Regions from separate parts of the Shewanella halifaxensis HAW-EB4 genome, predicted to be linked through region 1. Evidence: predicted binding sites of a transcription regulator. Region 1 holds the regulator's gene; the other holds the start of a gene.
The links. The regulator LexA, encoded in region 1, represses DNA repair genes until DNA is damaged. The targets are predictions, from matches to a motif close to TACTGTATNNNNATACAGTA.

Region 1 (5,662 bases):
CACGAAAGTAAATGGGATAAAGATTACTTTAACACCATAGGGTTAGGCGAACTGCTGCAAGATGACGCTCGCATTATTGGTAGCGATATTCGTCCCATGGGCGAGGCTATCGGCAATGGTCTAACGGCGCAGGCCGCAGCCGAGCTAGGACTACTGACAGGCACTAAGGTGGCGACCTCGATTATCGATGCCCATGCTGGCGGGATTGGCATATTAGGTGCGGCTGGAATGAGCGGTGAGGCGGCAGATTTTAATAAGCGATTGGCCTTGATTGGTGGTACATCGACTTGCCATATGGCGGTATCAAAGACCGCTCGCTTTATCGACGGCATCTGGGGCGCATATTATAGCGCAATGATCCCTGGTCTCTGGCTTAATGAAGGCGGCCAATCTGCAACAGGTGTGCTGATTGATCATATTATTAATGCCCATCCTTATAATGCACAGGCCGTTGAGCAAGCTAAAGCGGCTGGGATCACCATCTATCAGCTATTAAACGATCGGTTACTCAATCTTGCCGGAAGCAAGGAAGATATCGCCTTCTTGACTCGTGATCGCCATGTGCTGCCCTATTTTAATGGTAACCGCTCCCCAAGGGCCAACCCGCATTTAACCGGCACCATGACAGGCTTGAGTATGGGCGTCACCTTGGATGATATGGCGCTGCAATATTTAGCCACAGTGCAAGCCATTGCCTTGGGAACACGACATATTATCGAAGAGATGAACAAGTCAGGTTATGCCATCGACACCATCATGGCTTGTGGCGGTGGTACTAAGAATCCAGTCTTTATTCAAGAGCATGCCAATGCCACAGGGTGCGCCATGTTGCTGTCAGAAGAGAGCGAAGCCGTATTATTAGGTTCTGCTATGTTAGGCGCTGTCGCAGGGGGGGGCTTTGACTCTATTCCGGATGCGATGAATGCCATGAGCCGCATCGGTAAAACGGTGACGCCAACGGCCGATAAGAGCAAGCGCTTTTATGATGCGAAGTACCAGGTATTTCAGCAGATGTATGAGGATGATTGTCGCTACAAGGCGATGATGGCAGCGGTATAATACCAACCAGTATAAAGATTTGATCGCTCAGCGAGAGTTTAGCGGCTCTGAGGCAAGGCTGCGAGTGAAGAGCATAGTTATTCTACGTTTAAGCTCCCTCTTGTTCCTTAAGAGTCACAGCATCAGAACCGCTAAAACTCGCCTGTAAGGAGTGTTTTTGGCTGCCTACTTCTGCGTTGAATAAACTCATAAGGGAACAACCATTATGTCATCCATTCGCCTTGAATTAGTTTGCCAAAAACACTCTGAGTAAATCAACTTCTTATACTGATTGGTATAACGCGCCAATAGACATTTGAGTTATGACAATAAAAAATGGTGCCCTATGGCACCATTTTTTATATTTTGTTTAGCCACGCTTAAAATCCTAATTCCCCCCAAAATACTATTTATATTTAAAAACTGAGATTAGAAAATCACAAAGCCAAAACTAGCCATTTCAAACTAAAGGCAATGCAATACACTGATTAGTCACAGATGCCGTCAAAGATTGAGTTTCATATCGCCGGATTTATTTCATTTGAAACTGGATCCCACACTTGCAAAACAATATAACTGGTTATTACTTGCACTCGAAAAATTACTGTATATACTGACAGGTACTGTATAGAAAGACAGGGTTAACCATGAGACCACTTACACCGCGCCAAGCTGAAATTTTAGAGCTAATCAAACGTAATATTGCAGACACAGGCATGCCGCCAACCCGCGCTGAGATCGCAAGACGTTTGGGTTTTAAATCAGCCAACGCTGCTGAGGAGCATTTAAAAGCCTTAGCCAAGAAAGGCTGCATTGAAATTATGCCGGGTACGTCTCGCGGTATTAAGTTAACCCAAGAAAACACCGAAGATGCAGATTTAGGTTTACCCCTTATCGGCCAAGTTGCCGCAGGTGAACCGATTCTTGCTCAAGAACATGTAGAGCAACACTATAAAGTGGACCCAGCCATGTTCAAGCCATCAGCAGACTTCTTACTCAGAGTCCGTGGTGACAGTATGAAGAACATTGGCATACTCGAAGGTGACCTGCTAGCCGTTCATAAGATACAGCAGGCTCGCAACGGCCAAATAGTAGTCGCTCGCGTCGAAGATGATGTTACCGTCAAGCGTTTCGAGAAGAAAGGCAACAAAGTTTTCTTACATGCAGAGAACGAAGAGTATTCACCAATTGAAGTGGATCTAGCGAACCAAAGCTTAAGTATTGAAGGTTTAGCCGTTGGTGTGATCCGTAATGGAGACTGGCAATGAACAAACTGATGGGCACTAGCCCTCGCCACCCAGGACTATGGCAAGATATGCCATCGACTAGCATGGTGAGTAGCGCAGGTAATGAGATCACCACTATGGTGACGCAAACTCAAGGACGTGACGAGCTTAATCAGATTAGTGCTCAGCTTTCACAACTGAGCCAACAAGGCCGTTGGATAGTGCTTATCAGTCCGCCAAATATTGGTTACAAGCAGATGCTAGCCGCTGCAGGCGTTAGAATGGATCGTATTTTACTGGTGCATGCTAAAGATGAAGTGGAAACACTTTGGGCGATGGAAAAAGCATTAATGAGTGGAACCTCTAGTGCAGTGATCACTTGGACTAATTCATTAGATGCGCGTGATAGTCGACGCCTACAAATCGTTGCCAAAAGCGCACGAGCAGCCGGCATTATTATTGAAAATTCGATTGAAAGTGCTAATAAAAATACGAGTAGTCACTTACCAATTTGCACAATGAATATGCAGGATAAGACTTTTGCTCAAGCCGCCCTGTTCGGTGCCGTTCACTAACGGAGCTGTCAGCCCATCTTTCTAATACATTATTTCTTTGCTAAAAACCTAAGGCTCTCAATCGAGAGCTTTTTTATCGCCTATACTAAGCAAATGAATCAAAAAGTGATCTTGATCAATTTTTATTCATCAAGTAAGTTAATAAGTAATAACAACGATATACGTAATAACAACGATATTTTGTTATATCTGAGCGATTTTAGTCGTTGGTCTGGCTCCACGGTTTGAAGCCCAACTGGAAGTTTAGACTGAGATCGACCTGATATATTTCAGCCGTAAGTGCCAACGTGGTTACATCTGCAGTGAACATCACTGAAATACAATAGCCTTTGTCGCAAACCTATTTTTAGCGACTCGATAGGCAAGCCACTCGCGCACTTTGAAGTCATCGTTGCTTTTTTGGGAACTGAAGAGTTTACATAGAGCAGAGACTTACTGTGTGACTCTTCTTTGTCTTGTCGACAGAGGAGAAGTCTAGTGAAGCAATTGTTGTATTGTGTGCTGGCGTTACTATTTTCGCCCGTACTTTTTGCATCAGAAATGCCACTGAATATGACAGAGGGTGTTACGGAGATCAGTGGGCGAATTTACAGCCTTCACATGGTTATTCTGTACATCTGCTGCGCTATTGGCATCGTGGTTTTTGGCATCATGATTTACGCCATGATCAACCACCGCAAATCAAAAGGCGCTGTCGCCGCCAACTTTCATGAAAGTACTAAAGTCGAGATCCTTTGGACTGTAGTACCTTTTATTATTCTTATAGTCATGGCTATTCCTGCAACCAAAACCTTGATTGCAATGGAAGATCCGAGCAACGCCGATCTCACCATCAAGATTACTGGCTCACAGTGGAAATGGCATTACAGCTATTTCGATCAAGATATTGAGTTCTTCAGCCTATTATCGACACCTAGGGAACAGATAATAGGCGATGAAACCAAAGGCGAAAACTACCTGCTAGAGGTTGATAAACCACTGGTTCTACCTATCAACCGCAAAGTGCGCTTCTTAATGACCTCCGAAGACGTTATCCACTCTTGGTGGGTACCCGCTTTTGCAGTCAAAAAGGATGCCAATCCGGGATTTATTAATGAGGCATGGACCCGCATCGACAAGCCCGGCACCTATCGAGGTCAATGCGCCGAGCTCTGCGGTAAAGACCACGGCTTTATGCCGATTGTGGTCGAAGCAGTATCGGAAGAGGATTTCGATGCCTGGCTAATCACGCAGCAACAACAAGCGCAAAATGCTGAAGCGGCTGCCAAGGCGGCATTATCGCAAACCTTAACCATGGATGAGTTAATGACTAAAGGTGAGCAAATCTATCTTGCTCGTTGTGCAGCCTGCCACCAGCCTAATGGTGCAGGTCTACCCGGTGTATTTCCTTCTCTTATTGGCAGCCCAATTATCAAAGGGCCTGCTCAGCTTCATATCGATATCGTGTTAAATGGTAAACCGGGCACTGCCATGCAAGCATTTTTAAACCAGCTAACGGCGACTGAAATTGCAGCCGTAGTGACCTATGAGCGCAATGCTTGGGGCAATAACTCAGGTGATACCGTTCAAGCCTCTGATGTGAGCTCAGATACGACCACACCAGCGACATCCGTAGATTCAAGCCCTGCCACCCCAACCACTTTACCCGCAACCTTACCTGCAACACGACCTGAGGTTAAACAAGCTATAGCCTCAGAAACCCAAGCCGATGACCAGGTAGCTAAAGAGCTTGCAACGGCTCCATTAGGTGATTTAGCCATGAATGAACTCATTACCATGGGTGAAAAAGTCTATATGGCTAACTGTGCAGCTTGTCATCAAGCTGCTGGCACAGGTCTACCTCCTGCATTCCCATCATTAGTGGGCAGTCCTATCGTCAAAGGCCCTATAGCTGCTCACCTTGATATTGTTATCAATGGCAAACCGGGCACGGCAATGCAGTCATTTAGTGCAGTGCTGACACCACAACAGCTTGCTGCTGTGGTGACTTATGAGCGCAATGCCTGGGGTAATGACTCTGGTGATGCGGTTCAAGCTTCTGATGTTGATGGTCACGCAAAGTAAGGGATTAACATGAGCACAATTACACAAGACTCGCCAGCCGCTCACGACGATCACCATGATGACCATCATCATGGGGCGCCAAAAGGCATTATGCGCTGGTTGTTAACGACTAATCATAAAGATATCGGCACCCTCTACCTTTTGTTCAGTTTAATCATGTTTTTTGTGGGTGGCGCGATGGCCATGGTGATCCGTGCTGAACTGTTCCAGCCTGGATTACAGCTTGTCGAACCTAACTTCTTTAATCAGATGACCACGGTTCACGGTTTGGTCATGGTGTTTGGTGCGGTGATGCCCGCCTTCACAGGCCTAGCTAACTGGTTGATCCCCATGATGATAGGTGCGCCAGATATGGCTCTGCCTCGCATGAATAACTGGAGCTTCTGGATCTTACCGTTCGCATTTACCATTTTGCTCAGCTCACTCTTTATGGAAGGGGGCGGCCCCAACTTCGGTTGGACATTCTACGCACCGCTCTCAACCACTTATAGCCCAGATAGCACCGCTCTATTCGTGTTTGCCGTTCACATTATGGGAATAAGTTCGATCATGGGGGCAATTAATGTCATCGTCACCATCGTCAATTTACGAGCACCGGGTATGACCTGGATGAAACTGCCGCTATTTGTATGGACCTGGTTAATCACCGCATTCCTGCTGATCGCGGTTATGCCGGTTCTCGCTGGTACCGTGACCATGGTACTGACCGATAAATACTTTGGCACCAGCTTTTTCGATGCTGCAGGCGGCGGCGATCCT
Region 2 (5,662 bases), 2.2 Mb from region 1:
TCCACAACTATAGAGCAAAGGCAGTTTATGCAAACCGGTACTCGATACCGTCCAGAAGGCACCAATACCTGGGCCTGCAAAACCATCGTAAAAGCCTAATGGTAAGCCTTGTAGCCATTGCCTTAGTTTGCTCTTAGGTTTAGTTGGAATTTTATGGTTGTGATCGCCCATGGCATTGGGCTGAAACAGGGTATAGAGCGCGATGGCGATAATCATAATCGGCAGCCATTTTTCAAGCCATTGATTATCAATTAGGTAAACAATAAAGGTACCTATTACTGCGCCTATAAAGGTGGCAATAAAAGTGTGATACCACAAAGATGGCGAAAATAGCCGCTGTTTATAGTAAGTGTAAGCTGCCATTGAGGAGCCAAAACATGCGGCTAGCTTATTGGTACCCAGTGCCATATGGGGTGATACGCCCATGGTTAACAATGCCGGGATCGACAAGAGTCCACCGCCGCCAGAAACAGCGTCGATAAACCCAGCAATAAAACCCACTAATGCGAGTATGGCCCAACTACTTGGGTCGAGAAGTAAATCCAATGCTTATCCTATTCAATTACACGGCGAAAAGGTGGTAGGGCGTCGAGCAGAGATTTTCCATAGCGCTTCGTCACTAAGCGTCTATCTAAGATTGAAATCCGGCCATAATCCTGTTCTTTACGTAGTAATCTACCACAGCTTTGCACTAGTTTGCGTGAGGCATCTGGGATCGTAAGCTGCAAAAATGGGTTGCCACCTTTAATCTTGATATATTCTGAGTGTGCTTGCTCAACAGGCGAGGTTGGCACGGCAAAAGGAAGCTTAGTAATAATAAGGTTAGTTAAATAGTCACCGGGCAGATCGAGACCCTCAGAGAAACTACCTGTGCCAAAAATAATGCTCGGCTTACCTTCATCACAGCGCGCCTTATGTTGCTTGAGGATCTCTTGTCTTGGCAGTGTACCTTGAATGAGTAAGCCTGTTTTTATTTTACTTTCGACTAAGTCGGCGACTTTTTCCATCTGCCAATAAGAGGCGAACAAGACTAAGCTTGCCATCTCGTCTTCGACCAGTTTGATGATATGCTTGGCTAGCTCATCGGTATACTTGTCATCTGTTGGCTCGCAGTCCATTTTGGGTAAAAATAGGGTCGCGTTTTGCTCAAAATCAAAAGGTGAGTCTAGGGCTAGGTAGCGACTGCCGTCATTAATCGATAATCCGACTTGATGAGTAAAATGATTGAAGTTGTTTAGTGCGCGTAACGTCGCACTACAAAGTACGACACCTGCAGCCTTATCCCACAATAGGTTTTCCAGCATAAAGCCGACCTCAATTGGCGAGGCACTAAATAGGTAATCGGCTTGCTTACCGGTTAGTTGCTCAATCCAGCGTGCCATAGGCGCACCTTTTGGGCTGTCTTCTTTGGCCATCATCTTCCACAGCTTTTGCAAATTCTCAAGCCGTTGCAGCATGAACCCTGTCTCAGATAGTAATGCTTCAGATTGATGCTTGGGGATCTCGCCATCTTTTATCGCTTCGTTCAGCAAGCTAAGCATTTTATTAAATTGCTTTAGCGCTAAATTGGATGCCGTTGCCAAGTTTTCTGCTTGAACCAATAGTGCTGACGGCAATTTTCCATGCTCGAAGCGGAAGCGATTTTCTGGGTTATCAAATTTTGCAGATTGCGCGTCACAAAACTGTGCTACTTGATTCAGTAGTCCCGAAATATCACCGATATGATCGAGCATCGACTGCGCGGGCGCGATGATATAGTTGCTCTTAATCTGGTTCTGAAGTTTGCTGGTGGTTTTGCTCAGCTTATCGAGCCAGTCGGTTGCGCCGCGCACGGTAGACTGCGCGCTACTAAAGTCTCTTGCGACAATCGGTAGGTGGTGCGCTTCGTCGATGATGTAATACATATCTTCTGGATCGGGCAAAATCACGCCGCCGCCAAGTTCTAAATCGGCAAATAGCAAGCTATGGTTAGCAATAAGCACATCCCAAGTGTCGATATCTTCACGTGCCTTATGGAAGGGGCAGTTTCGATGGCTAGCCAGTTGGCGATGGCAGCTATGTTTGTCGCAAGCGATCTGTTGCCATAGATGATCGGGTAGTGGCTTAGTTAATGTATCGCGCTCGCCATTCCAAGTGCCTGCTTGATAGTCTTTTAATAAGCCTTCTAGCATATCGACCTGGCTTTGGTCTGGCTTGGTTTGCCACATCGCCATCTGGCTGCTGTTATCGGGACCGACTAACATCTCTAACTTAGATAGACAGACATAGCGTTGACGACCTTTGACTAAACCAAAGGTAAAGTCGAGCCCAGATTGTTGCAGAAAAAATGGCAGGTCTTTATGTAGCAACTGCTCTTGCAGTGCCACTGTTGCCGTTGCGATGCAGACTTTTTTCTTACTGGCTAATGCCAGTGGAATTGAGCCAAGAATATAAGCCAGTGACTTACCAATACCCGTGCCAGCCTCTACCACGATAATGCGGCGCTGTTTGTCATATTCCCCAGCAAGCGTTTTTGATATTTCCGCAACAATATAATTTTGCTCCCGACGAGAGCGAAAGTTAGGCAAGGATGTAGAAATGCCCTTATATATAGTACGAATTTGAGTTTTAACGTCTGCGGATAACATGAATGCACTAAGCTAATAAATAGTGCTGTACATAATAACAGTGATTACTTAGCCTAAGAAGCGTTTAGTGATTAATAGTGCATTTAATTGAGTATAAAGTATGAATTCAAGCTTGAGCGAACAGCAAGTGATTAAAGGTCGAGTCTTGACTCGCCATGCGGTCAATCGGCAGGGCAGCCTGATCTTGCAGTATTTTGTTCAAACCGAAGCGGGGCCAGTGACTGTTGAAATTCCTCATCAAGAGCATGTTTGCTTTATCCATACCAGTGATGAATTCCGCTTATTACAAAGCACAGACCTAAGAGGGGTCCGCTGTAGTACGCTAGCACTTAAGAGCTTTCAAAATATTCCTGTATCAGGGCTTTATTGTGGCGATGCACGCCAGTTACGCACGTTAGTGAGAGCCGCAAGAGATCTGGATATTGAGCTGTTTGAATCAGACGTAAAAACCGAGCATAGATTCTTGATTGAACGCTTAATCGCATTAGATGCGGAGTTTCAGGGGCAGTTTCAAGAGCCGTCCACTCAAAGCCCACAAGTCATAGCCCCGGTCTCAGATCTAGCCCCAGCGAAGCGTCAGCCACTGTTTATTGCTAATAGGGCGCGTAGAACTGAATCGACGATAAGGCTTAGAGCCATCTCTTTAGACTTTGAGTGTAGCTTTAGCGGCGAACTCTACTCTGTTGGCCTGTATGGACAAACACTTGACGGTATTGTCTACCAAAAAGTGATTATGGTCGGTGAGCCCGAGGAGACGGAGCAAGGCTACATCGAATGGGTTGCCAATGAGTTCGAGCTCATCATGCGACTAATAGCATGGTTTAATGAATATGATCCCGACATTATCATTGGTTGGTCAGTGGTCACTTTCGACTTGGCGTTACTTTATCGCCGAGCGAAATACCATAACATCGCCCTCAATATCGGTCGTGATAATCATCCTCTTAGCTGGAAAGTCGAAGATAAGTTTCGCCCAGAAACATTGTCGCTCCCAGGCCGAGTCGTATTAGATGGTATTGATTGGCTTAAGGCGGCCTTTTATCAATTTGAGCGCTACTCGCTCGAATTTGTGTCACAAGTGCTATTGGATGAAGGTAAAGCGATTCATAACGTTGATAACCGCATGGATGAAATCAACAGTCTGTTTTTGAATGACAAACCGGCCCTAGCTCACTACAACCTTACCGATAGCCGCTTAGTTTGGGATATTTTTGAAAAGACCCAATTATTTGATTTTGTCATTGAGCGCGCCAAGCTGACCGGTCTTGAGCTTGGCCGTGTTGGCGCCTCGGTGGCGGCGTTCAATAATTTGTACTTGCCTCACCTACATCGAGCGGGTTTTGTTGCGCCAAGTAAACCCGTTAGTGATGGCATAGAGAGTCCGGGTGGGTATGTGATGGACTCGGTTCCGGGCCTGTACCGCCATATTTTAGTGCTTGATTTTAAAAGTCTATACCCCTCAATTATTCGAACTTTCCTTATTGATCCTAAGGGCTTAGTTCAAGGACTTAATCAATTGCTTAATCAAGGGCAAGACGAAACTGTACCCGGTTTTCTCGGTGCTAGGTTTAGCCGTGAAAAGCCGATACTCCCCATGTTAATCAAAAAATTATCAGAGGAGAGGGAGTCCGCCAAGAAACACCTGGATGCGCCGCTATCGCAAGCAATAAAAATCATCATGAACTCGTTATATGGCGTACTGGGATCCCGCGGCTGTGTGTTTCACGACGCTCGCTTAGCGAGTTCGATCACCATGCGTGGCCATGAAATCATGAAACAAACAAGGCGTTGGATCGAATCTGAAGGCTATGAGGTCATCTACGGTGATACCGATTCCACCTTTGTTTGGCTTGGCAATGACTTTGATCCCGCTAAGGTGCTGCAAACCGGTAAAGCACTGGCTAAAAAGGTCAATCAGTTATGGGGTGACAAGCTTAGTAATGAGTTCGATCTAGAGAGCTTTCTGGAATTGGAGTTTGAGACCCATTTTGAACAGTTTTTTATGCCTACACTAAGAGGCTCTATAGAAGGCTCAAAGAAACGCTATGTTGGAACTAAACGTAATAATCTGGGGGACTCTGAATTAATTTTTAAAGGCATGGAGCAAGTTCGTAGCGATTGGTCGCCGCTCGCAAGGCGAATTCAATATGAGCTTTATGACAGATTGTTCCAACAACAAGACGTTGAGTCTTACTTAAGAGAAATCGTAGATAAGCTAAATCGTGGTGATCTTGATAATGAACTGGTTTTTACTAAGCAGTTAAGGCGTGATCTAGAGGAATATACCGCTAAGTCTGCCCCGCATTTAAAAGCCGCCCGCAAACTCTGTGATGCAACGGGGGACTCTCAGTACGGTAAACGCGGTGCTCGAATTGAGTATGTGATGACATTAAATGGTGCTGAACCTGTACTATATACTTCTGCATTAATTGATTATAACTATTATCTTTCTCGGCAATTAGAACCGATTGCTGAACCAATCCTTACAATATTGAAAACAACTTTCAACAAAGTTACTACAAATCAAATGTCGTTAATTTAAGGTGTTCATCATTAATCGATCGCTAATTAAATGTTAATGTTTGGTTCAAAGTCTTGGTGTAAGTGTATTTACCAGTTAATCCTGTGCAAAATCTAACGAATAATGTGATGTTCGTCTTTGAGTGGTTGCTAATCTTTTGCTAATCTCGCAGTTAATCAGGATAGAAAGAAAACAACGAAATGGATGTCAATTTGAATGAAGCAGACTGAACAACATAAAGGTTAGGCAAATTAAATGAAAAAGACTCTAGTAGCATCGGCCTTGGCGGCAGTGATATTCGTACCAACAGCATCAGCAATTGAAATTTATAAAGATGATAAGAACGCAGTAGAAATTGGTGGTTATGTTGATGCTCGTATCATCAACACTCAAGGTGCTACAGAAGTGGTTAACGGCGCTTCACGTATTAATTTCGGTTTTACTCGCCAGATGAGTGATGGCTGGAAAGCCTATACTAAACTTGAGTGGGGCGTTAACCCATTCGGTGACAGTA

Region 2: a site for LexA is predicted at 2,651-2,670, ahead of dinG (ATP-dependent DNA helicase DinG). Genes of this name have one in related genera too.

Annotation. Positions count from the first base shown of each region.
Region 1 covers NC_010334.1:307,367-313,028, reverse strand. Annotated here, with positions in the region: gene SHAL_RS01320 (FGGY-family carbohydrate kinase) at 1-1,059, shown strand, start outside; gene lexA (transcriptional repressor LexA) at 1,686-2,306, shown strand; gene SHAL_RS01310 (cell division inhibitor SulA) at 2,303-2,839, shown strand; gene coxB (cytochrome c oxidase subunit II) at 3,317-4,903, shown strand; gene ctaD (cytochrome c oxidase subunit I) at 4,913-5,662, shown strand, end outside.
Region 2 covers NC_010334.1:3,309,518-3,315,179, reverse strand. Annotated here, with positions in the region: gene SHAL_RS14160 (sulfite exporter TauE/SafE family protein) at 1-546, opposite strand, end outside; gene dinG (ATP-dependent DNA helicase DinG) at 555-2,627, opposite strand; gene SHAL_RS14150 (DNA polymerase II) at 2,728-5,169, shown strand; gene SHAL_RS14145 (porin) at 5,404-5,662, shown strand, end outside.